3 regions of the Arthrobacter sp. CG_A4 genome follow, and region 1 is predicted to be linked to each of the others. Evidence: riboswitches for the same ligand, from Rfam matches in the RefSeq annotation. Region 1 holds a riboswitch; each other region holds the start of a gene.

Region 1 (9,332 bases):
CCGGCCAGCCCTCCGGCCCCTCGCTCCCGGCAGCGTACTCCTGAAGCGGCACGCTGCCCAGGGCCCAGGCCTTGAGGACGGGTTCGAGGATCCGCCAGCAGTCCTCCGCGGTATCGGCCCGGACGGAGAGCAGCGGATCGCCGGTGAGGACGCCTTCCAGGACTTCGCCGTACGGCAGCAGTTCGGACGCGCTCAGCTCGGCCTGGAGCGTGGCCCGGTCCAGGCTCAGGACGTTGCCGGGGCCATTCACGTCGACGTCGAACTGCAGTGTGTCCGGGCCGAAACCGATCCTGAGCTGGTTGGGGGAGTCCACCCCGGTGAAACCCCGCGGCAGGTGCGGCACCGGCCGGAAGGTGACCACGGCTTCCTTGCGTTTGATGCCCAGCGCCTTGCCGGAGCGCAGGATGAACGGGACGCCCTGCCAGCGCCAGTTATCGATCCCCACCTGGACCTCGGCAAGCGTTTCGGTGCCCCGGGCCGCGTCCACGCCGTCCTCCCTGGCATAGTCCGGGACCTTCCGGCCGTCGCTGGATCCGGTGGTGTAGCGGGCACGGCGTGTGCTCTTCGCGTAGGGCGCCTTGACGCTGCTGGCCCGCAGCACGGTGGCGACGGCGTCGCGTAGATCCCGCTCGTCCACTGACGCCGGGGGCTCCATCGCCATCAGGGCCATGATCTGCAGCAGGTGGCTTTGGATCATGTCGCGCAGGGCCCCGGCGCCGTCGTAGTAGCGGGCGCGCCCCTCCAGCGCGAGGTCCTCGTCGAAGATGATTTCCACCTTTTCGATGTGCTCACGGTTCCACACGGTTTCCAGGAAGGTGTTGGCGAAGCGCAGCCCCAGGATATTGAGTACCGTCGCCTTGCCCAGGAAGTGGTCCACCCGGTGGATGTGGTCCTCCGGGACCAGCGCGGCCAGGGTCGTGTTGAGGTGCCGGGCGGAGTCCTCCCCTGAGCCGAACGGTTTCTCCATCACCAGCCGTGTCCCCGCCGGGACCTGCTCCGGCGTCAGCGCCTCGCAGGCGAGCTGGCTGATCCTTGGCGGCAGCGCGAAGTAGACCGCCACGGGACCCTCAAGCCGCGCCAGCAGCCCTGCCAGCTCCCCGTCCGCCGTGACGTCCAGCCGGTGGTAGCTGGTGGTGTCACGGATCCGCTTCAGTTCCCGCCGGCCGTAGGCCTCGGCCTGGGAATTGGCGTCGGCGAAGGATTCCTCGACGCGGTCCCGCCACTGTTCCGGCGCCCACGGATCGGATCCGGCGCCGACCAGCGTCAGGCCTTCGGTGTGCCCGCGGGCCACGAGCCGGGCCAGCCCGGGGAGCAGCAGCCGGCCGGTCAGGTCGCCCGAGGCGCCCAGGATGAGCAGTGTTTTCACAGGTGTTTGGCTGGTCACGTAGCCAGCATGCCATCTTAAAGGCGCGTCTTGGTACCCTAGATAGTCGAGTCCCGTTGTCGAGGCGGTTCGTTCAGGCGAACATCAGCCGCGACGCTGGCGTGCCGGACCGGCCGCCATCTGAAGATCCACTGAAAGAAGTGCACGGCGCGTGTTCAATTCACTCTCTGACCGGTTGACAGCAACCTTCAAGAACCTCCGTGGCAAGGGCCGCCTGACCGAGGCGGACGTTGACGGTACCGTCCGCGAGATCCGGCGTGCCCTGCTGGACGCCGACGTTGCCGTGCCCGTGGTCCGCGAATTCACCGGACGTGTGCGCGAGCGTGCGCTCGGCGAAGAGGTCTCTGCCGCCCTGAACCCCGGCCAGCAGATCGTGAAGATCGTCAACGAGGAACTCATCGAGATCCTCGGCGGTGAAACCCGCCGGATCCGCCTGGCCAAGACCGGTCCCACGGTCATCATGCTCGCCGGCCTCCAGGGCGCCGGTAAGACCACCCTCGCCGGCAAGCTCTCGAAATACCTCAAGGCCCAGGGCCACAGCCCCATGCTGGTCGCCTGCGATCTGCAGCGACCCAACGCGGTCACCCAGCTCCAGATCGTCGGCCAGCGCGCCGGCGTGCCGGTGTTCGCCCCGCACCCGGGCGCCACCTCCACCGAGCTGGATCACCCCGCCGGCGACCCGGTGTCCGTCGCCCGCGCCGGTGTCGAGGAAGCCCGCCGCACGCTGCACGACGTCGTGATTGTGGACACCGCGGGCCGTACCGGCGTCGACGCCGACATGATGGAGCAGGCCCGCCAGATCCGCCAGGCCATCGTCCCGAACGAGGTCCTGTTCGTGATCGATTCGATGATCGGCCAGGACGCCGTCAACACGGCCCTTGCCTTCGATGAAGGCGTCAATTTCACCGGAATCGTGCTCTCCAAGCTCGACGGCGACGCTCGCGGCGGTGCCGCGCTCTCCGTCGCGTCGGTGACCGGAAAACCCGTGATGTTTGCGTCCACCGGCGAGGGCCTGGACGACTTTGAGCTCTTCCACCCGGACCGCATGGCCTCGCGGATCCTGGACCTCGGTGACGTGCTCACCCTGATCGAGCAGGCGGAGAAGTCCTGGGACAAGGACGAAGCGGCCCGGATGGCGCAGAAGTTCGCCGACCAGGAAGACTTTACGCTGGACGATTTCCTCGCCCAGATGCAGCAGATCCGCAACATGGGCTCCATGAAAAAAATGCTCATGATGATGCCGGGAGCGCAGAACATCCGGCAGCAGCTCGAACAGTTCGACGAACGCGAAATCGACCGGGTCGAGGCCATTGTCCGCTCCATGACGCCGCATGAACGGGTAGCTCCGAAGATCATCAACGGCTCCCGCAGGGCCCGTATTGCCCGCGGTTCCGGCGTGCACGTCTCCGAGGTCAACGGCCTGCTGGAGCGCTTTGCCCAGGCGCAGAAGATGATGAAGAAGATGGCGGCCGGCGGCGGGATGCCTGGTCTGCCGGGGATGCCCGGTATGGGCGGCGGCGGCGCCCGCAAGGGTGCCAAGAGTGCGCCTAAGAAGAAAGCCCGCTCCGGCAACCCGGCCAAGGCCGCACAGGAAGCCAAGGATGCCGAGGCCCGGCGTGCCGCCGGACCCAAGGCGCAGCCCACCGGGGCGGCATTCGGCCAGCAGGGCGCGGACTTCGATCCCTCCCAGCTGAACCTTCCGAAGGGCTTTGACAAGTTCCTTGGCGGCAGCAAATAGGCGCTGCCGGCCGAGATGTCGGCGGCCCGCCGTCGGACCGGTGTCATAGGGTTGGACCATGTTCAAGCAGCGCGTAGTCTTCGTCCACGGGGCGGGCAGCTTCGGCGCTGCCGCGTGGCCGAAACAGCATGGAATGGCGCTGAACTACGACGCGCTGTTCCTGCGCCGGCACGGCTATGACCCCGCCGCCGAGCCGCTGGAAACGGACTTCGCCGCCGACGCCGCCATCGTCCTGGGCGCCCTGGCCGACGACGGCCGCGGCGAGGCCGGCGGCCACGTGGTGGCGCATTCCCAGGGTGCCATCTCCGCGATGATGGCCGCCGTCGAACGCCCGGATCTGGTGCACTCATTGACGCTGGTGGAACCGGCCTGCCTCTCGCTCACCGCGGAACTTCCGGCGACGGCCGCGCACCGCGCCCTGATGCAGCCGCTTTTCGAGGTCCGCCGGCACCTCAGCGATGAGGACTTCCACCGCGAGTTCGTCCGCCGGGTGTTCGCGGCCCACACTCCGGCGCAGGCAACGCTTGGTTCCCCGGACCCGGAAGACCAGCGGGAGGCCCGCCGGCTGCGGCTGCAGGCGCCGCCCTGGGAAGCCCCGCTGCAGATCGTCCCCGGCGTGCCCACCCTGGTCCTGACCGGCGGCTGGGAACCGCTGTATGAAGAGATCGCCGGCTACCTGCGGGAAACCGGTGCCCTGCACCGCACCGCGGCGGGCGGGCACCGGCCCCAGGACTCTGCAGAGGGAAACCGGCTCATCCGGGCGTTCATCGCCGGGGTCAGCCGGCACCAGCACGCCCAGGCGTCCTAGACTGCCGGGGGTTCTAAACGGCCGGGGGTCCGCCCACGGAAGGCTCCGGCAAATAGACCTTGCCGCCGGAGGCCAGGAACTCTTTGCTCTTCTCCCGCATCCCTGCGGCCATTCCGGCGAGGGCCGCTTGGGAGTCCGCTGAGCCGAATTCGTCCCGGATGTCCTGGCTGATCCGCATCGAACAGAACTTCGGCCCGCACATGGAGCAGAAGTGCGCCGTCTTGGCCGGTTCCGCCGGGAGCGTCTCGTCGTGGAACGACTCGGCCGTGACCGGGTCCAGCGACAGCGCGAACTGGTCCCGCCAGCGGAATTCGAAGCGGGCCCTGGACAGGGCATCGTCACGTTCGTGGGCGCCGGGGTGGCCCTTGGCGAGATCGGCTGCATGGGCCGCGATCTTGTACGTGATCACGCCGGTCTTCACATCGTCCTTGTTGGGCAGTCCGAGGTGTTCCTTGGGTGTCACGTAGCACAGCATCGCGGTGCCGTAGCGGGCAATCTCCGTGGCGCCGATCGCCGAGGTGATGTGGTCGTAGCCCGGCGCGATGTCGGTGACCAGCGGCCCCAGCGTGTAGAAGGGGGCGCCCTTGCAGAGTGCCTGCTGGCGTTCCACGTTTTCCCGGACGAGGTGGAGCGGTACGTGTCCGGGGCCCTCCACCATGACCTGCACGTCATACTCCCAGGCACGTTGCGTGAGCTCGGCCAGGGTGTCCAGCTCGGCGAACTGGGCAGCATCGTTCGCGTCCGCCGTCGCCCCCGGCCGCAGCCCGTCCCCGAGCGAAAACGCGACATCGTAGCGGGCAAAGATTTCGCACAGCTCACCGAAGTGGGTGTAGAGGAAGTTCTCCTGGTGGTGGGCCAGGCACCAGCCCGCCATGATCGCGCCGCCGCGGGAGACAATTCCGGTGACCCGGTTGGCCGTCAGCGGCACATAGCGCAGCAAAACACCGGCGTGGATGGTCATGTAGTCCACCCCCTGCTCGCACTGCTCGATCACGGTGTCCCGGAAGATCTCCCACGTGAGGGCATTGGCCTCGCCGTTGACCTTCTCCAGCGCCTGGTAGACCGGCACCGTGCCGATGGGCACGGGAGAGTTGCGGATGATCCATTCCCGGGTGGTGTGGATGTCGTCCCCGGTGGAAAGATCCATCACCGTGTCCGCACCCCACTGCGTGGCCCACTGGAGCTTGTCGACTTCCTCCGCGATGGAGCTGGTCACGGCCGAGTTGCCGATGTTGGCGTTGATCTTCACCAGGAAGGCTTTGCCGATAATCATCGGCTCGGATTCGGGATGGTTGACGTTGCTGGGAATGATGGCGCGCCCCGCCGCCAGTTCGGAGCGGACCAGTTCGACGTCGCAGTTCTCCCGCAGCGCGACGAACCGCATCTCAGGCGTGACGACGCCGTTGCGGGCATAGTGCATCTGGGTCACCGTCCGGCCGTCGACGGCGCGGCGCGGGACCGGGCGGGTGCCCTGCCACTCGGCCGACGCGGCGCCCCGGCGCACGGCCGACTTTCCGTCGTCGAGCAGGGTCCGTTCCCGGCCGGTGTAGGGTCCGGTGTCCGCCCTGGCCTCGATCCAGGGGCCGCGAAACGGCTCCAGCCCCCGGACCGGATCGCTCCCAGGACCAGCGGTGCGGTACACCCGGAACGGCGGATTCGCTACGCCGCCCGGTGAATCCGCCAGCTCGATTTCCGTCACCGGGACGCGGATGCCGTGCCCGTCATCCGTGGTAAACGCCAGAGAGCGGGATTTCAGCGACTGGGTGTGGGCCGTGGGCTGACATTGGCCCGGCTGATTTTGGACGGGGCTGTGCTGTGTCAAATGCGTATTCACGGAAATACTCACTTCCTTCGCCGGCATTACCCGGACAGGTTCAACGGTCGCAAGCTGCTTCAGCCCGATCTCAGCCCCTGCAAGGGCACCCGTGTGGTCGTAGACGAAGCTATCACAGGGCTTCGGCGCCCGGCCGCGTGTGACGGCGCCGAGGGAGGCCGCGGTGCTAGCGTGGCATCGTGACTCAACCCAGGGCCTTGCCCCGCGTCAGGACGGCGACGCCGGAAGACCTCGCGGCGCTGCCGGTTCTCGAGGCAGCGGCCGACCGTCTCCTCGCAGCGGAGTTAGCGCACCACGTGCTTCCGGCCCCGGAGCTGGCGACGCCGATTGAGCCGCTTTTTATGCTGGTCGCCGGAAACCCGCCCGTGGGTTTCGCCGGTGTTGACGAAGTCGGCGGCCAGGCGCATTTGGAACAACTTTCGGTGCATCCCGACTTTGCCGGGCGCGGGATCGGACGGTCCCTTGTTGAGGCGGCCATCGACGCGGCGAGGGGCCGTGGCTATAGGGCGATGTCGCTTTGCACTTTTGCGGACGTTCCGTTCAACGCTCCGTTTTACGCGAGCTGCGGCTTCAAGGAAGTTGCCCAGCCAGGGAAGGGGCTGGCGGCACTGCGTACCCGCGAGGCGAAGCTGGGGCTGGATGCCCTGGGCCGGCGGATCGCGATGCGGATACGGCTTTAAGCTTTAGGCCATGACCAGCAGGCCACCACGGATCGGAACGCCGGAACCCTCCTCGGACGCCGCGCCGGCGGCCCCGCAGTAGCCTGGCCACGCTGCACCAGCTCAAGCACATCGTGCTGCGCGGAGAACCGGTCCGCCAGGAACAGAAGCGGGCCCAGGAATAAATTGAAGCTTCAAGTAATTATCCTTGTCATAGGTCATCGAAGGTCGATGGCCGCCTAAGCACCGGAGCGATCACATGACTGCAGCAGCCAGCACCCGGGATCTTCTTCCCGCCGAACTCACCATGGGCACCGTGATGCTCAAGGTCGGCGACCTGTTGCTCATGACGGACTACTACCAGCGCGCCCTCGGCCTGGACATCGTGGCCGAGCAGGACGGCGGACTGTACCTCGGACGCCGGCAGAAGCCGCTGGTCCACCTCGCCCCGGCGCCCGGGCTCAGCGTCCCGTCCCGCGGCGAAGCCGGCCTCTTCCACACTGCGCTGCTGTTCGAGGACCAGCCTTCTCTGGCCGCAACCGTCGCCACCGCCGCCCAGTACGAGCCCCAGTCCTTCACCGGCAGCGCGGACCACCTCGTAAGCGAGGCCTTCTATTTCACCGATCCCGAAGGAAACGGGATCGAGCTGTACTGGGACCGTCCCCGCGATGCGTGGTCCTGGGACGGCAGGAACGTGGTCATGGACAGCCTGGCCCTCCCGCCGCAGCGCTACCTCGACGAGTTCCTCACCGAGGAATCCGTGGCCGGGCAGCGCAACGCCGACGCCGGCATCGGCCACGTCCACCTGCAGGTGGGCGACGTCCAGTCAGCCCAGGACTTCTACGTCGGAACCCTCGGGTTCGAAAAGACGGCGGGCTGGCATGGGCAGGCGCTGTTCGTCTCGGCCGGCGGCTACCACCACCACATGGCCATGAACGTCTGGAACAGCCGCGGCGCCGGACCCCGACGGGACACCCTGGGCCTCGGCGAGGTGCTGATCGAGGTGCCGGCCGGCGACGATGTGGGCGCCCTCGCCGACCGCCTCAAGACCGCGGGAGTGGAGTCCCACCACACCGGCGCCGAACTGCGTTTTGAGGACCCGTGGCGCAACCGCATCCGCGTGGCCGTTCGCTGACCCGCCGCGGGAAACCCCGAGTGCGGTTACCCCCGGCCGCAGTTGTCTCTGGGACATGTCCACCGCGTGCGGCCGGGACTGGACATAGCGGCTGTATGTCCATTGCTCAGGGTGAGGAGAGGACATGCCCATTTTTCGCCGACGACGCCGCTGGGCATGTCCAGTCCTCGGCGGGGCAGGGCTGGAGCGACTAGGCTGAAGCGACGCCGAAAACAGCGGACCAGCGCCGCCGAACATAAGGACGAGATCCATGGGATTCACCGAAATCTTTGTCGCCACCCACGATGAAGCCCTCAAGCGCGCAGCCGCCCTCGACGGCGGGGGTGCCGCCGGGGAGGGGTCCGTCCGGATCCCGGACATCAGTGACTTCGAAGTCGAGCGGCTGGGTGACCTGGCCGGGACCGCCGTCCACGCCGCCGGTGCCGACTACGAGCTCGCGATGGTGGATGTGGCGAGCGACTCCCTGCTCGGCGTCCCGCCGGCTATGCTCCGGGCCCTCGCCGATCTCCTCAGCTACGAGACCGAAGGTGAAGGTGACGTCCTGGCGGACGTGGCTGAAAGCTGGGCCGCCGAGGAAGACATGCCCTTCGGTGCGGACCAGGCCGCCCGCTACGTCCGGCAGCTCGCCGAACTTGCTGCCGGCGTCGATCCCGCCACCAAATCCGGGCTCTATGTCTGGACGTCCTGACAGGCCGTAAGGCGGCAAAATGGCGAGGCTGCGGGTGTCAAGTCGAAATCCCCGCGCTGATCTGGCACAATGGACGGGTACTTGATCTGCGTGGCCCCTCTCTCCGCGTCCGGATCTTGTCCTTTTAGAACCCCCTAGTATGGCCCGCCCCACGGGTGCAGAACGCCGGGATCGACCCCGTTTCAGAAACAGGAGTGACCACAAAAGTGGCCGTAAAGATTCGCCTTAAGCGCTTCGGCAAGATGCGCGCACCGTACTACCGCATCGTCGTCATGGACGCACGCTCCAAGCGTGACGGCCGTGCCATCGAAGAGATCGGCAAGTACCACCCGACCGAGGAGCCCTCGTACATCGAGGTCGACGCGGACCGTGCCCAGTACTGGCTCGGCGTCGGCGCACAGCCGTCCGAGCAGGTTGCCGCGATCCTCAAGATCACCGGTGACTGGCAGAAGTTCAAGGGTCTCCCGGGCCAGGAGGGCACCTTGAAGACCAAGGCTCCCAAGCCTGCCTTCGTTACCCCGGAAAAGGGTTCCGTGATCATCCCGGAAGCCATCACCAAGAAGGCCAAGAAGGACGACGCAGCCGAGGCCCCCGCCGACGCCGCAGCAGAGACCACCGAGGCTGAGTAACTTGCTGGCAGAAGCGCTCGAACACCTGGTCCGCGGGATCGTTGACAGCCCTGAGGATGTCAAGGTCAGTGCAAAGAACAACCGCCGCGGGGACACCCTCGAGGTGCGCGTTCATGAGGACGACCTCGGACGGGTGATCGGCCGCCAGGGCCGCACCGCACGCGCACTGCGCACTGTGGTGGCCGCGCTGGCGGACGGCGAGCCGGTCAGGGTCGACGTCGTCGACACCGACCGCCGCCGGTAACGCTTCCAGCACCACTTGTCTTGAGCCCGGCCCCTTCACCAGATAATGGTGAAGGGGCCGGACTGTTTTCCCCGCACATCCAGCCGGCAACAGGCCGGCACGGAATCACCAACCCCGAACAGAGGAACAGATGCAGCTTCAGGTGGCACGAATCGGCAAGCCCCACGGCATCCGCGGCGAAGTAACCGTCCAGGTGCTCACCGACGCACCCGG
Region 2 (9,332 bases), on a different contig from region 1:
GGTGGTGGCCGCCGTCGTCGCCCTTACCCTCGCCGGCAGGTTCCAGGATGAGCACGGCGTCGGGCTCGTGGTCCAGGCCCAGTCCGGTGAGGTGCGCGAAGCCGGAGTGCGGGCGGAAGCGGTAGTCGCAGTCGTTCGAGCGGACCTTCAGCGGACCGGCGGGGATGACCAGGCGTTCGCCTTTGAACTGGTCTGAAATTGCGCGGCGGCGGGTGGCGGCATGGCCGGCGACGGCGTCGCGTTCCGGCTGCTCATCCCGGGACGGGGCCCAGTTACTGGCCATAAAGGCCTTGAAAGCGGCGGAACTGGGCCGCTGCGAGCGGTTGTTGACGCGCTCTTCGAGGGGCTGGGAAGCGGAGACTGTGGTGTTATCTGCATCGTTCACGCATCTATCGTCTCACCAGCGGCGCGGCCGAGGCCAACAGGCCGGCGTTGCCCATCTACTAGGCTGGTGGGGTGAGGATAGACCTGCATGCCCATTCGAACGTTTCCGACGGCACCCAAGCGCCCGGTGCGGTGATGGCCTCCGCGGCTGAGGCGGGACTCGACGTCGTGGCCCTGACCGACCACGACTCGACCGACGGCTGGGCCGAGGCCACGCTGGCGGCCCGGGAACACGGGATTGCGCTGGCTCCCGGCATGGAGATCTCCTGCCGGACCACCGAAGGCATCAGCGTCCACCTGCTCTGCTATCTGCATGACCCGGCGCACCCCGGTCTGCTGGACGAGATCACCAAGGCCAAGGACGCGCGCTTCGTCAGGGCCGAACGGATGGTCAGCCTGCTCGCGGAGGACTATCCGCTGAGCTGGGACGACGTCATCCACCATGTGGCGCCCGGTGCCACCCTGGGCCGGCCGCACATTGCTGACGCGCTTGTCGCCGCGGGCGTGGTGGCAGACCGTACCGAGGCCTTCGAGTCCATCCTGACGTCGCACTCGCGCTACTTCGTGCAGCACTACGCGCCGGACCCGGCACTCGCCGTGGGGCTGGTCCGTGCGGCCGGCGGCGTGCCGGTCTTCGCCCACCCGGTGGCCTCGTCCCGCGGACGGATCGTCGGGGAGCGCACTTACCGGGAGATGATCGACGCCGGACTGGCCGGGCTGGAGATCGACCACCGGGACAATCCCGAGGAGGGCAGGGCGTTCCTGCGCAAACTCGCCGAGCGGCACGGCCTGCTGGTGACGGGTTCCTCCGACTACCACGGGGCCGGGAAACCGAACCTGTTGGGTGAGAATCTGACCTCGCCCGAGGTGTTTGCCCGGATCGAGGAACTCGGCACCGGAACACCTGTGGTGCGCTGACGGACCAGCCCCCCGTCCCCGCCCGCCTGCCCGCCCGTTGCGCTATCAGTTGGAGTCCCCATCCGGCCGGATTAGGCACCGGGACTGATAGGGCACGGGGAGTCAGTTGGCCGGGAAGACGCTGAACTCGGCGTGGGCCGCGAGGCGTTTGGCCATGACGTCGATCGCGGGCTGGTTTTGGTCCACACAGACGAACCTGCGGTCCAGCTTCGCGGCGACGGCGCCGAGCGTTCCGGAGCCGGCGAAGAAGTCCAGGCACCAGTCGCCGGGGCGGCTGGAGGCGGCCACCACCCGGCGGATCACGCCCTCGGGCTTCTGCGTGGGGTAGCCGGTCTTCTCCTTGCCGGTGGGTGAGACGATGGTGTGCCACCAGACGTCTGTGGGGAGTTTGCCGAGCTCGCGTTTGGCCGGTGTGACCAGGCCGGGCGCCATATACGGCTCCCGGTCCACCTCGGCGCTGTCAAAGTGGTACTTCGCCGGATTCTTGACGTACACGAGGATGTTGTCGTGCTTGGTGGGCCAGCGGTACTTGGCCCGCGCGCCGTAGTCGTAGGCCCAGATGATCTCGTTCAGGAAGCACTCCCGGCCGAAGATGGCGTCCAGCATCACCTTGGCGTAGTGTACCTCCCGGTAGTCCAGGTGCAGGTACAGGGTGCCGTCGTCGGCGAGCAGCCGCCAGGCCTCGACCAGCCGCGGCTCCAGGAATGACCAGTAGTCGCTGAAAGCGTCGTCGTACTGGTGCAGGGCGCCCTTAATCGTGTCGTAGGACCGGCCCTTGAACCCCACCCGGTCGCCCCCGCCGGCGGCGTTGACCACCATTGTGGTTCCCTGGCGCGTCTGGACCCGTCCGGTGTTGAACGGCGGGTCCACGTAAATCAGGGTGAAGGCGCCGTCCGGCAGCGTGGGGAGGTAGTCAGCGTTGTCCGCGTGAACCACCAGGTTGCTGCCGTCCGGCGCCCAGACGTTCTCTGTCATGGAGAGGTCAGGCCTCGGTGCTGCTAGCGGGAGACCCGGCCTGGGCGTCGCCGGCGACCACTTCGCCGTTGCGGCGGCGGGTGCGGGTCCGGTTGCGGCGTGCGCGGGTGGCGCGGTCCACTTCGGTGGGCGGCTTGACGGCTGCGACGGCTGCCGTCGGCTCTGCCGCCGGGCTGCCCGTGGCGTCGGCGTCGGAGGTACGACGGCGGTCTCCGGACCGTCCGCTGTCCCGTCCGCCGCCGGCGCTGCCGCTGCGGCGGCTGTCGCGGCTGCTGTCCCGTCCGCTGCCGCGGCCCCCGTCCCGACCGTTGCCGGTGCTGCCACTGTTTTGCCCGCCGCTGCGGGTACTGTCGCGCCCGCCATCACGTCCGCCTGTGCTGCCGGCGCTGCGGGGCGCATTCCTCTTGCCGGTTTCGCCCAGGTCCTCGAGGACTTCGGCGTCGACGCCGGCGAGGACGCGCTTGTTGCGGGGTAGGCGGCCCTTGGTTCCTGCCGGGATGTCGAGCTCTTCGAAGAGGTGCAGCGAGGAGCTGTAGGTTTCCACCGGTTCCGGGACGCTCAGGCCGAGGGCCTTGTTGATCAGGCCCCAGCGGGGCATGTCATCCCAGTCTACGAACGTCACGGCGGTGCCCTTGTTGCCGGCGCGGCCGGTGCGGCCCACGCGGTGAAGGTAGATTTTTTCGTCTTCGACGCACTGGTAGTTGATGACGTGGGTGACGTCGTCGACGTCGATGCCGCGGGCGGCGACGTCAGTGGCGACGAGGACGTCCACCTTGTTGTTGCGGAAGGCGCGCAGCGCCTGCTCGCGGGCGCCCTGGCCGAGGTCGCCGTGGATGGCGGCGGCGGCGAAGCCGCGGTCCACCAGTTCCTCGGCAACCTTGGCGGCGGTGCGCTTGGTCTTGGTGAAGATGATGGTGCGGCCGCGGCCGCGGGCCTGCAGAATGCGGGCCACGACCTCGATTTTGTCCATGCTGTGCGCACGGTAGATGAGCTGGCGGATGTCGCGCTTGGTCAGGCCCTCGTCGTCCGGGTCGGCGGCGCGGATGTGGGTGGGCTTCGTCATGTAGCGGCGGGCCATGGCGATGACCGGGCCGGGCATGGTGGCGGAGAACAGCAGGGTCTGGCGGACATCCGGGGTGCCGGCGATCAGGGTCTCGACGTCAGGGAGGAAGCCCAGGTCCAGCATCTCGTCGGCCTCGTCGAGGATGACCATCTTGACGTTCTTGAGCACCAGGTGCTTCTGCTTGTAGAGGTCGATGAGGCGGCCGGGGGTACCGACGACGATCTCGACGCCCTTTTGCAGGGCCTCGACCTGAGGTTCGTAGGCGCGGCCGCCGTAGATCGTGGTGATGCGGGCGTTGCGCTTGCGGGCGGCGTTCTGCAGGTCGCTGGCAACCTGCACGGCGAGCTCGCGGGTCGGCACAATCACGAGGGCCTGGGGTGCGCCCGGGGCGGGCAACTGGTTGTAGCCGGCGTCGTCCGGCCCGACGACGCGCTGCAGCGCCGGGATGCCGAAGCCGAGGGTCTTGCCGGTGCCGGTCTTGGCCTGACCGATGATGTCGTGGCCCGACAGGGCCACGGGCAGCGTCATGGACTGGATGGGGAAGGGGTGGGTGATACCGGCGTCGGCAAGGGACTCCACGATATCGGCGCGGACGTTGTAGTCGGCGAAAGTCAGCTCGGCAATCTCGTGCGGCTTTTCGTCCGAGATGATGGTCTCTTCCGGCTCAAGCGATTCCGTTCCGGATTCGTCGGTCAGAAGCTGGTGCGTGTGCAATTCACTCACAGGGGAGTTTCCTTATTCGTTTTGGGCTGCGCTGCTTGCTCAACGGGGCCGGCCGGCAGGCCGTTCCGGAGCACGCTCAGGCGCGCAGGCAATTCCAGTGGAAGCCGATCGCGGGCTATCTATGCTGGCACTGGGGACCAGCGGGTGTATCTCAAGATCGCGTAGGGGCGGGCTTGTTGAATTCGGGAATCATGGAAATCAACGACCGGGCATCCATCTCTACCCTCCCAGTCTAGCTGTACGCAGCCCGGAATCTTGACTGGCCGTGCCGCTGCGGCGCCGTCACGGCGGAAATTGCGCACGTGAGCGCCGCGGAGTCTCAGCCCGCGAGCTCCAGCCGGACCTCACGGGTAGTGATATCGGAGGACACGATCCGGACCCGGACCTGGGTTCCGGATTCCAGTTCGCCGGGGCAACGCGCCGTGACCGCGGGATCCGCGATCTGCACGATCCCGGAGGGGCCTCCGCCGTTCCCGTTTGCCTTTCCGGACGCCCCGTTCCCGTTCCCGTTTCCGTTCTTCCCGTTTTTGACGGGCTTGGTTGGCTTGGACCCGGAAATGACGACGGCATCGAATTCCTGGCCGATGTGGTTGATCAGCAGCGCCGCCTCGACGGTGTCCAGTGAGAGGCGCTCCAGCTTCGCGGCCAGCTGGTCCGACGCGGCCATGATCGAGGGAAGGGAGGGCAGGGCCTCGCGCGCCCAGGCCGGGACGTCCGTGCCGTTGCTGAGCGCCTCGCAGATGACCAGGACAAAGCGGTCGATCAGCCGGCGCAGCGGTGCGGTGGAGTGGGCGTAGGCGGCGCCAATGGCGGCCTGGACGGCGGCGTCCGGTACCGTCCCGTCAAAGGGGGTGTAGCCGGCGCCGCGGAAGAGCATACCGGCCGAGTGCACGATCGCCAGCTGTTGCGGGTCCGTGGGGTCAAGGGTGCGCAGGTACTCGCCGTAGCTCATCTCCCCGTCCCAGGGCTTGCCGAGGGCCCGGGTCTGCCGGTGGAAGTGCGCCAGGGAGCTCTCATCCGGGGCGGGCATGGTGCGCAGGATCCCGACCTTGCCTTCGAGCATGATCCCGGCCGCCGCCATCCCGGTCATCAGCGAAATCTGGGCGTTCCAGTCCTCCACCGGCAGCGGCGGGACCGCCACGATCCGGTAGCCGCCGTCGGGCAGCTGTTCGATTTCCTGTTCCGGCATGTTCAGGCTGGCGCCGCCGCGGAGCCGTTCCAGCTCCACCCGCTTGATCCCCACTTCCCTGAGCAGCTGCAGCACGGGGGCCGCGGTGCCGGCGTCGAGCTCGGCCTGCACACCCTTGTAGCTGAGCTTGGCCCGGCTGCGGATCTGCGCCCGGCGCACCAGGACCGCAGCGACCTCGGCGGCGGAATCGAGCTCGAATTCCCAGACGAAGGCCGCACACAGCTGTCCGGCGAGCAGGCTGCCGGCTGCCTCGCTGATGACCTCCGGGTGCAGCGGGATCCGGCCGCCCGGGGTGTAGAAGGTCTGGCCGCGGCGGCGGGTTTCGGCGTCGAGCGCCCCGCCGGGGGCCACAAAGGAGGGGACATCGGCGATGGCATAGAACACTTTGTAACCGTCACCGGAGCGGTCGATGAAGAGCGCCTGGTCCAGGTCGGTGGAGGACTCCGGATCGATGGTGACAAACGCGATGTGGGTGAAATTCAACTCCGGCAGCTCATGCCCGGCCACGGCCTCCTTGGCTTCCCGGAGTGCGTCCTCGGGAAAGGGTCCCGGCAGCTCCAGCGTGGTGCGCAGCGTGGTCAGCGCCGCGGCAAGTTGGTTCTGCTGCTGGTGGATGCTGGGCGTCAGGCGATGATGGGACACGAAAATCAGAGTAGCCCGATTCCCGCGATTAGTCTTGGATCATGAGTGCATCCCCGTCCGATCCCGCGCGTTACAACAGTTTCCTGAGGGATCTGCTCGGCGCGATGGCCTACGGCGAGCTGTCGGCCTTCGAGCGGCTGTCCTCCGATGCCCGGTATTCGCCCACCCTCCACGACCGTGCGGTGCTCGGCCGGATCGCTGTGACCGAGTTCCAGCACTACGAACTGGTCAGCGCACGGCTGGAGGAACTGGGCCTCGACGCGGAGGCCGCCATGCTGCCCTTCCAGCCGTCCGTGGACCACTTCCACGAGCGCACGCGCCCGGCAGACTGGTTCGAATCGCTGATGAAGGCCTACGTAATAGACACGGTCTCCGCCGATTTCTACCGCGCCGTGTCGCGCCACGTCGACGGCTCGACCCGGGAGCTGGTGGAGCGGATCCAGTCCGATGAAGCGGCGACGGCGGTGCTGCGCGAGCTCCTCCGGGCGGCCCTGGACGATGACCCACGGCTGGCGTCGCGGCTGGCACTGTGGGCGAGGCGGCTGTTGGGGGAGGCCCTGACCCAGGCTCAGCGGGTGAGCGCCGGGCTTACGTTCCTCGGCGGCCTGATCGGCGTGGACGAGGAACAGTCAGAGGAACAGATCCGCGGGCTGAGGGCCGAACTCGCGGCCGGGCACTCGCACCGGATGAAGCGGCTGGGGTTGACCGGCTAGGTCCCTATCAGGACTCTGCCCCGAGAGGCCAGGCTCAGGCCTCCGCGGCGTCGAGCGCGTCGAGCAGGGCGCGGGCGGCGTCCGCGGGGTCGTCGGCCTCGGTGATCGCCCGGACCACGACGACCCGGCGGGCGCCGGCCTCCAGCACCTGCTCCACATTGCCCAGGTCGATGCCGCCGATCGCGAACCACGGCACGGTTCCGTTGGCGGCGCCGTTGGCCCCGCCGTCGTCCGTGCCGTCGTTTCCGGACCGGGTCCGGCGGGTGGTCTCGGCGGCGTACCGCACCAGATCCAGCCCGACGGCGGCGCGCCCCGGCTTCGTGGGGGTGGCCCACACGGGTCCCACGCAGAAGTAGTCCGGCCTGCCGCGGCCGGGGGAGGCCGCTATCGCGGCGTCCACCTGGTCGGGGCTGTGCGTGGAGAGCCCGATCACGGCGCCCTCGCCGAGGAAGGTCCGGGCGGCCGCAAGCGGGAGGTCCTTCTGCCCGATGTGGAATACCGGCGCCGCCGACAGCGATGCAATGTCCGCCCGGTCATTGACCGCCCAGAGCCGGCCATGACGGTGGGCGGCCTGGTTCAGCACCTCCAGGAGTTCCAGTTCCTCGGCCGCCTCGATGGACTTGTCGCGCAGCTGGATGATGTCGACGCCGCCGGCAAAGGCGGCATCAACGAAGGCTGCAAAGTCGCCGCGGTCCTTGCGGGCGTCGGTGCACAGGTACAGGCGGGCGGTGGTGTGGACGGCATCCTTGCTCATGCTCCCAGACTAGTAGTCGTTTTCGCTGGTTCGTCGGGGAAGGCACCGGGCGGGGGACATGCCCATCTTTCGCACCCGGGACTGGGCATGATGGCACTATGCCCATCCGCTGACCCCGGCGCGGGGCATGTCCCTTCGGGCCGGTGTCCATTCCAGCGGGACATGCTCATTCTTTTCGCCGGGGACTGGGCACAATGACACTATGTCCATCCGCTGGCCCCGGCGCGGGGCATGTCCCTGAGCCCGGACGCGTCAGCGCGCTCGGACCTCCGACGAACTAACGAAAATGCCCACCACTTCCCCTACACTGGGGCCATACCGCGGGAGCCCGCCGCAACCGACCGCCACTGGCGTTCGGCGCCGGAGGGGCTGAGAGGGCGTCAGAGCCGACCGCTTGACCTGATCCGGCTAGTACCGGCGTAGGGAAGGAATCCTTGATGGGCACACCATCCGCCTCAGTTGCTTTAGTGCCTGACGACGCCGGTCATGACGCCACGGCCGGGAATTTTTACGACGTTGCCGTGATCGGCGGCGGCGTGGTGGGCCACGGCATCGCCTGGGCCGCGAGGCAATCGGGCCGGTCCGTCGCCCTGATCGACGACGCCCCCGGCAGCGGCGCCAGCTTCGCCGCCGCGGGCATGCTCGCCCCCGTGAGCGAACTCCACTACCGGGAGGAAGGCCTCCTGGAACTCATGCTCGAGTCCTCCCGCCTGTGGCCTGGCTTCGCCGCCGGACTCGACGGCAGCGCCGGGAACCCTGGGGACCCCGGGGACCCCGGTCTCCCCGGGGGAATCCGGCAAACCGGAACGGGCACCGGCTACCTCACGACGTCGACCCTTGTCATTGGGGCCGACGCCGCCGACCGCCGGGCGCTCACGGACCTCCGGACCGTGCAGCAGTCCTGCGGACTGACCGTGGAGCAGTTGACCGTCCGCGGGGCGCGCGGACGCGAACCGCTGCTCAGCCCGGGGATCTCCTGCGCGTTCGACATCCGCGCCGACCATCAGGTGGACCCGCGCCGGCTGCTTGCCCGGATCGCGGCGCTGCTGGCGGCAGACAGCCGGTACTCCGCTGTTCCCCGCCGCGCCGCAGGGCTGCTCTGGGAGGGCGGACGCGTCAGCGGAGTCGGTTTGGCCGGCGGCGGGACGGTCCGGGCAGAGGAAACGGTCGTGGCAAACGGGCTCGGCGCCGCCGGGCTGGCCGGACTGCCTGCCGGGCTGAACCTTCCGCTCCGGCCGGTCCACGGAGACATCCTCCGGCTCCGGGTGCCCGCCCACCTGCGGCCGCTGCTGGGCTCGACAGTGCGCGGCCTGGTCCGCGGGGTGCCGGTCTACATTGTCCCGCGGGAGGATGGCACTGTGGTGATCGGGGCGACCCAGCGTGAGGACGCTCCCGCCGATGGGGGCTCCGCAGGCGACGCCGTCTCCGCCGGGGGCGTCTACCAGCTGCTGCGGGACGCGCAGCAACTACTCCCCGCCGTTGCCGAACTGGAGCTGCTAGAGGCTACCGCCAGGGCACGGCCCGGGACGCCGGACAACGCTCCGCTGCTGGGCCGGGTGCGGGACCGGGCCCCGGACCGGGACGTCGGAGGCCTGATTATCGCCACCGGATTCTTCCGGCACGGCATCCTGCTGACCCCCGCGGCCGCAGAGATCTGCCGGCAACTGCTGGACGGCACCGCCGATCCGCGCTGGGCGCACTTCCGGCCCGACCGGTTCTCCGCCGGCTCCCCAACAACCAGCCCCCGCGACACCCGCACCCAAGACACCCGCCCCCGCCCAGAGCACAGCAAGGAAACGGTATGAACATCAGACTCAACGGAACGGAGCACAAGCTCCCCGACGGCGCCTCCGTCAGCACCCTGGTCAGCCGGGTCACTGGCCGGAATTTGGCCCCGAACGGCCAGTCCGCGGATGGCAGGAAGCTCGGTGTCGCGGTGGCCCGCAACGCCGAGGTGGTGCCCCGCAGCCA
Region 3 (9,332 bases), on a different contig from region 1:
GTCGCCGGGGGCACTGGAGATGCTGGGCATGGAATAAGGGTCCTTTGCGTCGGGTGCTTCTGGCCCTGATTGTATCGCCGCAGCCTGAACCTTGCCGGGGAACCTCCTGCGGCGGCTCATGTCCCGCCGTCCGCCGCGGGCTTGACACCCCGCTTACGCCTCCTTTGACGGCTCCTGTGAGACAATAAGCATGGCTGGAACCCGATCCACATCCGGATTCCGGTCCGGCGACTTTGTTCCCAAGACTGCCAATGATGAGCAGGGAGCTACGGATCCTCTGATCCTGGCTATCCCGCAATGCCATTGGTCGGCACCTGGTTGTGGTGTGTAGATCAACGGGTTTCAGAACAATTCCGCCGGCCCGCCAGGGCTGCCGCACCCCACTGCCGGTGCGAACCTGAGGGTATTCAATTGACTTCTGTCAATGCCTGCGGGTGTTGACAATAATTGCCCTAACGGGTGCCGGATGTGGCGGCACGTCAGGGGCAGGAGTGTCGCCACATATGGATAATGACCAGGTTGTAGCCGGAAACGAAGAACTGGCAGTTGCTGCAGAAAATGCAGAAGCCACACCACCCAAGCGGCCCGTCAGGACCCGCCGCAAGGCACTCCCCAAGGCAGCCTCTGCCGAGCCCGCCGCTGACGGACCCGCCGCGGAAGAACCGGCCGCGGAAGAACCCGCCGCGGAAGAACCGGCCGCGGAGGCACCGGTCAAGGCTCGCGCCGGGGACGCCCCTGCGCCTGAGGCCAAGAAGCCACCTGTCCGCCGCACCCGTGCCCGCAAGGCCGCCGCGCCGGCCGAGCCCCTCCCTGCCTTCGCCGAAGAGACCGCAGCAGAACCGGTAGCCGCAGAACCTGTAGCCGCAGCCGAGGCTGTCGTCGCAGGTCCGGCAGAGAAGAAGCCCGTGCGACGCCGCGCCAGCCGCGCCAAGGCAGCCATCCCCGCAGCCGAGGAAGTCGCAGCTGCCGCCCCAGCCCCCGTCCCCGCAACCGAGGTAGCCGCCGCCGCCCCCGTAACAGCAGACCCAGCCGCCACCGCAACAGCCACCCCTGCAACAGCCACCCCTGCAACAGCAGCCCCCGACGCCGAGGAGGCAGAAGCTGCGCCGGCCGAATCGCCGTCGGCAGCCTCCTCGCTCTTCCTGGAGCCCGGTGCCGTCACCTCGATGATCTTCCAGGCCCCGGACCTGACCGCCGCCGTCCGTCCGGCACCGGCCGCCGCGGAGGAAGCCGAAGACGAAGAAGGCGAGGAAGGCGAAGATGGCGACGGCCGCCGCCGTCGCCGCAGCCGTGGCCGTCGTGGCCGCAGTCGCACCGCCGAGACCGGGACTGAGACCGAGACCGAGACCGACGGGGAAGGCGAAGGCGACGGTGCCACCGGGGAAGCCGAAGACGGTTCCGAGGAGACGCTGGCCGACGGCGTGACGTCCCGCCGCCGCCGCCGCCGTCGCCGCGGTGACCAGGACCTGGAACTGACCGGCGGGGAGGATGACGATCCGCCCAACACGGTGACCCGTGTCCGTGCGCCCCGCGCGGCCAGCGAGGCTCCGGTCAACAACCGGGTCACCTCACTCAAGGGCTCCACCCGCCTCGAGGCCAAGAAGCAGCGCCGCCGCGAATCCCGCGATACCGGCCGACGCCGCACCGTCATCACCGAGGCGGAGTTCCTGGCCCGCCGCGAGTCCGTGGACCGCCAGATGATCGTCCGCCAGCGCGACGACAGAATCCAGATCGGCGTCCTGGAAGACGGTGTCCTGGCCGAGCACTTCGTCTCCAAAACCCAGCAGGACTCCCTGATCGGCAACGTCTACCTGGGCAGGGTCCAGAACGTGCTGCCCTCCATGGAAGCCGCTTTCGTTGACATCGGACGCGGCCGCAACGCCGTGCTCTACGCCGGTGAGGTGAACTGGGAATCCGTCAACCTCGCAGGCAAGCAGCGCCGGATCGAGAATGCGCTGAAGTCCGGCGACTCCGTCCTGGTCCAGGTCACCAAGGATCCGGTGGGCCACAAGGGCGCCCGGCTCACGAGCCAGATCTCATTGCCCGGCCGCTACCTCGTGTACGTGCCCGGCGGTTCCATGACCGGCATCTCCCGCAAGCTGCCCGACGTCGAACGCAACCGCCTCAAACGGATCCTCAAGGACCGCCTGCCGGAGGATGCGGGCGTCATTGTCCGCACCGCGGCCGAGGGTGCGTCCGAGGAAGAGCTCACGCACGACATCAACCGCCTCCGTGCGCAGTGGGAAGGGATCGAGAGCCAGTCGACGTCGTCCAAGATGCTCGCCCCTGAACTGCTCTACGGCGAACCCGACCTGACCATCAAGGTGGTCCGGGACGTCTTCAATGAGGACTTCTCCAAGCTGATCGTCTCCGGCGAGGAAGCCTGGGACACCATCGAGGCCTACGTCACGTACGTGGCTCCGGACCTCGTGGGCCGGCTCGAGAAGTGGACCAAGGACACGGATATCTTCGCGGCCTGGCGCATCGACGAGCAGATCCACAAGGCACTGGACCGCAAGGTCTTCCTGCCCTCCGGCGGGTCTCTCGTGATCGATCGCACCGAAGCCATGACCGTGGTGGACGTCAACACCGGCAAGTTCACCGGCAGCGGCGGCAACCTGGAGGAAACCGTCACCAAGAACAACCTGGAAGCAGCAGAGGAAGTCATCCGGCAGCTCCGGCTCCGCGACATCGGCGGCATCATCGTCATCGACTTCATCGACATGGTGCTCGAGTCCAACCGCGATCTCGTGCTGCGCCGCATGGTGGAGTGCCTGGGCCGTGACCGGACCAAGCACCAGGTGGCGGAGGTGACCTCGCTGGGCCTCGTGCAGATGACGCGCAAGCGGATGGGCACCGGGCTGCTGGAAGTCTTCGGCGAACAGTGCGAAACCTGCGATGGCCGCGGCATTGTCACCCACGACGAGCCGGTGGAGCACCGCCGGGCCAACACGGTTGCCGCCGAGCACTACGTCCCGCGGGCCGAGAGCCAGCCCGCGGCACGGACCGAGCGCAAGGGCCGCCGCCGCGGCCGGGGCGGCCAGGGCACCGAGGACCAGTCCGCCCAGGCACCAGTCCATGCCGAGCCCACCGAGGCCGAGCGCCACGCCAAGGCCGAAACAACCCGCGCCGCCCTGGCGAATATTGCCGCAGCGGCGCACGCCTCCCACCTGCACGACGGCGACGCCGACGCCGGAACCCGCCAGGCCGACGCCGAGGCGCGTCGGGCCGCCGTCGACGCCGTCGCGCAGTTCGCCGCCACGGAGGAAGCTGCCGGACGGCCCGCTGCCGTGCTGACCTTCGGTGGCGAGCAAGTCGCCCTGCCGTTCGTCGAGCACGCGGACGAGTCCCCGGCAACGGCCCTGACCCTGGACCTGCTGACCGAAGCCTTCGCCCAGCTGGGCGAAACCGAGGACAGCACGCCGGCCACAGGCCGAGCAGCTGCGGCGGCTCCGGCCCGTGCCGGCGGCACCGGACCGGGACGTGCCCAGGGGCCGGGTTCCAAGACTGAGGCCGAGACAGAGGCCGGCACGTCCCGAGCACGCCGCGGCCGCCGCAACCGGAGCGCCAGCCGCGCCCAGGGTGCAGCCAACGCGACGTCCGTTGAACACCGTGAGGCCACGGAGCACCGACGGACAGCCACGCAGCCAGCAGCAGGTGGAGTGCACGAGGCCAAGGCTCCGGCCGCCGCACCGGCAGCAGTGAAGCCGGCCGCGAACCAGCCGATCATCCTCGGCGTCGGCGTACCGGCGTCGGAGCTGTAACAGCCCAACACGGCAGCAGCCCAGCACGGCAGCACTTCAGTAGAGCAGCAGGACCGCGGGTGCGGTCCGGACCCGGCGTAGCGATGCGCAGGGTTCGGGCAGCACCCGCGACTTCGTTAACGCGACTTCGTTGGGCGGTACGGCTAGGCTGAAGCACTGACACGGGGTGCCGCGTATCGAGCCGGCTGAGATCCAGACCCGTTGAACCTGTCCGGTTAGCACCGGCGAAGGGATGTCTCTCTTGGCTTCATCCGCCTTTGCAGTCCCCACTTTAGAAGTATCGACTTTTGCGGCCGCACTTCTGCCGCACGCCCAGCGCACCGCCGAGCCCAGGATCCCGCGCGTGCTCGCCATCGCCGGCTCGGACCCCTCCGGCGGGGCAGGCATCCAGGCCGATCTGAAGAGCATTGCGGCGCACGGCGGCTACGGCATGGCGGCGATCACGGCCCTGACCGCCCAGAACACCCGGGGCGTCAGTGCGGTCCACGTCCCGCCGGCGGCGTTCCTGACCGCCCAGCTGGACGCGATCAGCGCGGATATCAGTATCGACGCCGTCAAGATCGGCATGCTGGGGGACACCGACGTGATCGACGCCGTCCACGGCTGGCTCGAAAAGGCGAGGCCCGGCGTCGTGGTCCTGGACCCGGTGATGGTGGCAACAAGCGGTGACCGTCTGCTGCCGGAGTCATCCGGGGCGGCCCTGCACGCGCTGCTCCCCTACGCGGACCTGATCACGCCCAACCTCGCGGAGCTGGCGATCCTGCTCAGGGAACCCGTCGCCGCGGACTGGGACGAGGCCCTGGCTCAGGGCAAGCGGCTCGCCGCACTGGCCGGCACCACGGTCCTTGTGAAGGGAGGCCACCTGGACGGCGGGACCGGCCCGGGGGGAGACGGTGCCGATGGCGGCTGCCCCGATGCGCTCGTCAACACCGGCGGATTGCTGCGCCAGGACGTCGTGGTGGTGCAGGGGGAGAGGGTGCCCACCCGCAACAGCCACGGCACGGGCTGCTCGCTGTCCTCGGCGATCGCCACCGTGCAGGTCCGTGTGGGGGACTGGGAGGCGGCGCTCCGCGAGGTCAAACCGTGGCTGGCGGGTGCGCTGCGCGATTCGGAGCGTCTCGGCGTCGGAAGCGGGAACGGCCCGGTCCACCATTTCCACCATGTGCAGCATCTGACCCAGCACCATGCCGGCCCGCAGCACCACGCGCCGGCGGAGGGCGAGTTCGCCGCCGGCCTCCGTAACAGCGCCGCCGCGGACCTGGAGGCGATCTACGGGCTGGAGTTCATCAAGGCGCTGGCCGACGGCACGCTGCCGGAGAAGGACTTCGCCTACTACTTGGCGCAGGACGCCCGATACCTCAACGGCTATTCCCGCGTGCTGGCCCGGGCGGCGGCCATCGCGCCCACCGAAGCCGAACAACTCTTTTGGGCGCGCTCCGCGCAGAACTGCCTTGAGGTCGAGTCCGGGTTGCACCGGAACTGGCTCAGCACCCGCACGGCAGACCTGCGGCTGGGGCCGGTCACCAAGTCCTATGTGGACCATCTGCTGGCCGCCTCCGTCTCCGGCAGCTACGGAGTGCTGGTGGCCGCCGTCCTGCCGTGCTTCTGGCTCTACGCCGAGGTGGGGGAAACCCTGCACGGACAGTTCCTGGCCGCCGGGGCGCCGGAAGCGCACCCCTACGCCGTGTGGCTGCGGGCCTACGCCAATGAGGAATTTGCCGCCGCGACCCGGCAGGCGATCGCTTACACGGATGCGGCGGCCCGGCTGGCCTCGGGGCATGAGCGGGAGGCCATGGCGCTGGCCTTCCGTCAGTCAGCCGGCTACGAAGTGGAGTTCTTCGACGCGCCGCGGCTGTACGCCTGACCCGGTCTACGGGCCCGGCCTGTACGATAGTCGGGCACGGTACCGGAAGTCGCGGCGGCACCACTCGGTCACTACCAATTGGTCAGTATCAATTGGTCACCGCCAAGTGGCGCCTATCACGAACTACCCGCCGGAACCAGCCTCATTTGCGACCGAAGGCAAAATTAGCGTAGTCTGAATCTTCGGTGCTTACGCCAACACTTGGGTTATGACCTTGAGGACAATCCGTTTCCGTATTGTCCACGGGATAGCTCATGGGTTCCCCCGGGGAACCCACCGGCGTAGAGGCACAGCGTGAGCCGGACCAAGTAACTTGGACCCAGGTTCCGCACGCAAATCTAGTAATAAACGTCGAGAGAAGTGAGTTCCCCAGTGGTGTACGCGATTGTCCGCGCAGGCGGCCGCCAAGAGAAGGTTTCCGTTGGAGACTTCGTTACCCTGAACCGCGTCCCCGGTGGAGCCGGCAGCACCTTTGCGCTGCCCGCACTGCTCCTGGTGGACGGCGACAAGGTGACGTCCGCTGCCGCGGACCTGGCCAAGGTAACGGTTACGGCTGAGATCCTCGAAGACCTTCGTGGTCCGAAGATCGTCATCCAGAAGTTCAAGAACAAGACCGGCTACAAGAAGCGCCAGGGTCACCGTCAGGAATTGACCAAGGTCAAGATCACCGGTATCAAGTAACTACCCGTTACTGTTCAGGTTTTCAGCAGATTCCCCAGAATTTTTAAGGCAGGCATTTTCAAATGGCACATAAAAAAGGCGCGAGTTCCACTCGCAACGGTCGTGACTCCAACGCCCAGTACCTCGGCGTCAAGCGCTTCGGCGGCCAGGTAGTTTCCGCAGGCGAGATCATCGTCCGCCAGCGTGGCACCCACTTCCACCCGGGCGCCGGCGTAGGCCGCGGCGGGGACGACACCCTATTCGCACTGGCCCCCGGCGCCGTCGAGTTCGGCACCCGCCGTGGTCGCCGCGTTGTGAACATCGTGGCTGCTGCAGCTGCAGAGTAACAACAAGCAATAAAATCGGTGGGGCGGGCCAATAGGTCCGCTCCACCGGTGTTTTAACCGCATTACAATCATCTTGGGCCGCTTCGGGGGCCTAAGGAACAGCACTGAGGAGATCCACGTGGCGAGCTTTGTAGACCGGGTAGTACTGCACGTATCCGGCGGTACCGGCGGCCATGGTTGTGTCTCCGTCCACCGCGAGAAGTTCAAGCCGCTCGGCGGTCCCGACGGCGGCAACGGCGGTAACGGCGGCGACGTCATCCTGCGTGTTGATCCCCAGACCACCACCCTGCTTGACTACCACCACGCGCCCCACCGGCACGCCACCAACGGCGGCCCCGGCATGGGTGACTGGCGCGGCGGCAAAAACGGCGAAACCCTGATCCTTCCGGTGCCTGAGGGTACCGTGGTGAAGTCGAAGGACGGCGCTGTCCTCGCGGACCTCGTGGGCGAAGGCGCCGAATACATTGCGGCCGCCGGCGGCATCGGCGGGCTCGGCAACGCCTCGCTCTCGTCCCAGAAGCGCCGGGCCCCCGGCTTCGCCCTGCTCGGCATCGAAGGCGAGTCCAGCGACGTCGTCCTGGAACTGAAGTCCATCGCGGATATCGCCCTCGTCGGCTTCCCGTCCGCCGGCAAATCCAGCCTCATCGCCGCCATGTCGGCGGCGCGGCCCAAGATCGCCGACTACCCCTTCACCACCCTGATCCCGAACCTCGGCGTCGTCCAGGCCGGCGAGATGCGCTTCACCATCGCCGACGTCCCGGGACTGATCGAGGGTGCCAGCGAAGGCAAGGGCCTCGGCCACTACTTCCTGCGCCACGTCGAACGCTGCGCCGCCCTGGTGCACGTGCTGGACTGCGGCACGCTCGAGTCGGACCGCGACCCGCTCTCGGACCTGGCCATCATCGAAGCCGAGCTCGAGAAGTACGCGGTGGACATGAGCTACAGCGGAGCCGACGGCGAGGTGGTGCCGCTGAACCACCGCCCCCGCCTCATCGCCCTGAACAAGGTGGACCTGCCGGACGGCAAGGACATGGCCGGATTCGTCCGCCCGGAACTCGAATCCCGCGGCTACAAGGTCTTCGAGATCTCAGCCACGAGCCATGAAGGCCTGCGCCAGCTCGGCTTCGCCATGGGCGAGATCGTCCAGGCCGCCCGCGACGCCCTCGCCGCCGCCCCGCCGAAGGTCCACGCCCCCGTGCTCAAGCCCCGGGCGGTCAACGAATCAGGCTTCAAGATCCGCCGCGAAGAAAAGAACCTCGAACCGCTGTTCCGCGTCATCGGCGACAAGCCCGTGCGCTGGGTCAAGCAGACCGACTTCACCAACGAGGAAGCTATCGGCTATCTCGCCGACCGCCTCGCCAAGCTCGGCGTCGAAAACGAACTCTTCAAGCAGGGCGCCGTGCCGGGCGACACGGTCGTGATCGGCGAGGATGACGGCGTCGTCTTCGACTGGGAGCCGACCATGATGGCTGGTGCCGAGCTGCTCGCCGCGCCGCGGGGCACCGACGTGCGCTTCGCCGACATCGGCGACCGCCCCACCCGCGGACAGAAGCGTGACGAGCAGGTGGAACGCCGCGAGGCCAAAGCCGCCGCCCGCGCCGAGCTCGAAGCCGAGCGCAAAGCCGGCATCTGGACCGAATCCGTCAGCAGCCGCAGGGTCGCCAAGCCGCTCAAGGAGAGTGCACTGGGCGAAGAAAATGCGGAGTGAGCCCGCAGACGTGAGTGTGGGGTCCGCAGCCATTATCGAGGAACCAGGCAACGGCAGGAGCGTGCTTGCCAGAGCGCGCCGCATCGTGGTCAAGGTCGGCTCGTCGTCGTTGACCAGCATCAAGGGCGGCATATCGGAAGAAGCGCTCATCGCGCTGTCGGATGCCCTTGCGGCCAAGAGCAATGCGGGCATGGAAATCATCCTGGTGTCGTCGGGGGCCATCGCGGCGGGCCTGGCACCGCTGGGACTGGCCAAACGTCCCCGGGACCTGGCTACCCAGCAGGCTGCGGCCAGCGTGGGCCAGGGACTCCTCATGGCGCGGTACACCCAGGCGTTCGGTGCGCACGGCGTGACTGTAAGCCAGGTGCTGCTCACCGCCGATGACCTCATGCGGCGCAGCCATCACACGAACGCCTTCCGCGCCCTGAACAGACTGCTCAACCTCGGCGTGGTGCCGGTGGTAAATGAAAACGACACCGTGGCCACGCACAAGATCCGCTTCGGCGACAATGACCGCCTGTCGGCACTCGTTGCCCACCTGGTGCGTGCCGATGCCCTGCTGCTGCTCTCCGACGTTGATTCGCTCTATGACGGCCCTCCCGCGAAGGGCGCCAAGCGGATTCCCCGGGTGGATGGTCCGCAGGACCTCGAGGGCGTGACCATTGGCGCGCCCGGCAAGGCCGGAGTGGGAACCGGCGGAATGCAGACAAAGGTCGAGGCGGCCATCATGGCGGCTGATTCCGGGATCCCCGCGATGGTCACGTCGACGGCCAATGTGGCGGCAGCGCTGGCCGGCGACGACGTTGGCACGTGGTTCACCGTGAACGGGGCCCGCAAGCCCGTGCGGATGATGTGGCTTGCGCACCTCGCGCATGTGCAGGGCCGGCTGATCCTCGACGACGGCGCGGTGACGGCTGTCTGTGACCACCACACCTCGCTGCTCCCGGCCGGGATCTCCGCGGTTGAAGGCAGTTTCGAGGCCGGCGACG

Evidence for each region. Region 1 has a riboswitch for thiamine pyrophosphate ahead of thiC (phosphomethylpyrimidine synthase ThiC). Riboswitches for the same ligand answer to the same signal wherever they lie in the genome.
Region 2: linked by a shared signal. The riboswitch ahead of RCH07_RS01765 (FAD-dependent oxidoreductase) and the one ahead of thiC (phosphomethylpyrimidine synthase ThiC) in region 1 are both predicted to bind thiamine pyrophosphate.
Region 3: linked by a shared signal. The riboswitch ahead of RCH07_RS04280 (bifunctional hydroxymethylpyrimidine kinase/phosphomethylpyrimidine kinase) and the one ahead of thiC (phosphomethylpyrimidine synthase ThiC) in region 1 are both predicted to bind thiamine pyrophosphate.

Annotation. Positions count from the first base shown of each region.
Region 1 covers NZ_JAXCID010000001.1:34,251-43,582, reverse strand. Annotated here, with positions in the region: gene RCH07_RS00230 (glucose-6-phosphate dehydrogenase) at 1-1,384, opposite strand, end outside; gene ffh (signal recognition particle protein) at 1,536-3,122, shown strand; gene RCH07_RS00220 (alpha/beta fold hydrolase) at 3,181-3,930, shown strand; gene thiC (phosphomethylpyrimidine synthase ThiC) at 3,944-5,764, opposite strand; TPP riboswitch at 5,760-5,867, opposite strand; gene RCH07_RS00210 (GNAT family N-acetyltransferase) at 5,944-6,444, shown strand; gene RCH07_RS00205 (VOC family protein) at 6,683-7,558, shown strand; gene RCH07_RS00200 (hypothetical protein) at 7,809-8,246, shown strand; gene rpsP (30S ribosomal protein S16) at 8,453-8,875, shown strand; gene RCH07_RS00190 (RNA-binding protein) at 8,877-9,119, shown strand; gene rimM (ribosome maturation factor RimM) at 9,250-9,332, shown strand, end outside.
Region 2 covers NZ_JAXCID010000002.1:102,270-111,601, reverse strand. Annotated here, with positions in the region: gene RCH07_RS01800 (aminopeptidase P family protein) at 1-385, opposite strand, end outside; gene RCH07_RS01795 (PHP domain-containing protein) at 457-1,302, shown strand; gene RCH07_RS01790 (DNA-methyltransferase) at 1,405-2,277, opposite strand; gene RCH07_RS01785 (DEAD/DEAH box helicase) at 2,285-4,063, opposite strand; gene RCH07_RS01780 (RNB domain-containing ribonuclease) at 4,383-5,894, opposite strand; gene RCH07_RS01775 (ferritin-like fold-containing protein) at 5,936-6,607, shown strand; gene RCH07_RS01770 (thiamine phosphate synthase) at 6,642-7,361, opposite strand; TPP riboswitch at 7,672-7,805, shown strand; gene RCH07_RS01765 (FAD-dependent oxidoreductase) at 7,799-9,166, shown strand; gene thiS (sulfur carrier protein ThiS) at 9,163-9,332, shown strand, end outside.
Region 3 covers NZ_JAXCID010000006.1:66,241-75,572, reverse strand. Annotated here, with positions in the region: gene RCH07_RS04290 (vitamin K epoxide reductase family protein) at 1-30, opposite strand, end outside; gene RCH07_RS04285 (Rne/Rng family ribonuclease) at 504-3,764, shown strand; TPP riboswitch at 3,917-4,014, shown strand; gene RCH07_RS04280 (bifunctional hydroxymethylpyrimidine kinase/phosphomethylpyrimidine kinase) at 3,997-5,628, shown strand; gene rplU (50S ribosomal protein L21) at 6,001-6,309, shown strand; gene rpmA (50S ribosomal protein L27) at 6,372-6,635, shown strand; gene obgE (GTPase ObgE) at 6,754-8,343, shown strand; gene proB (glutamate 5-kinase) at 8,333-9,332, shown strand, end outside.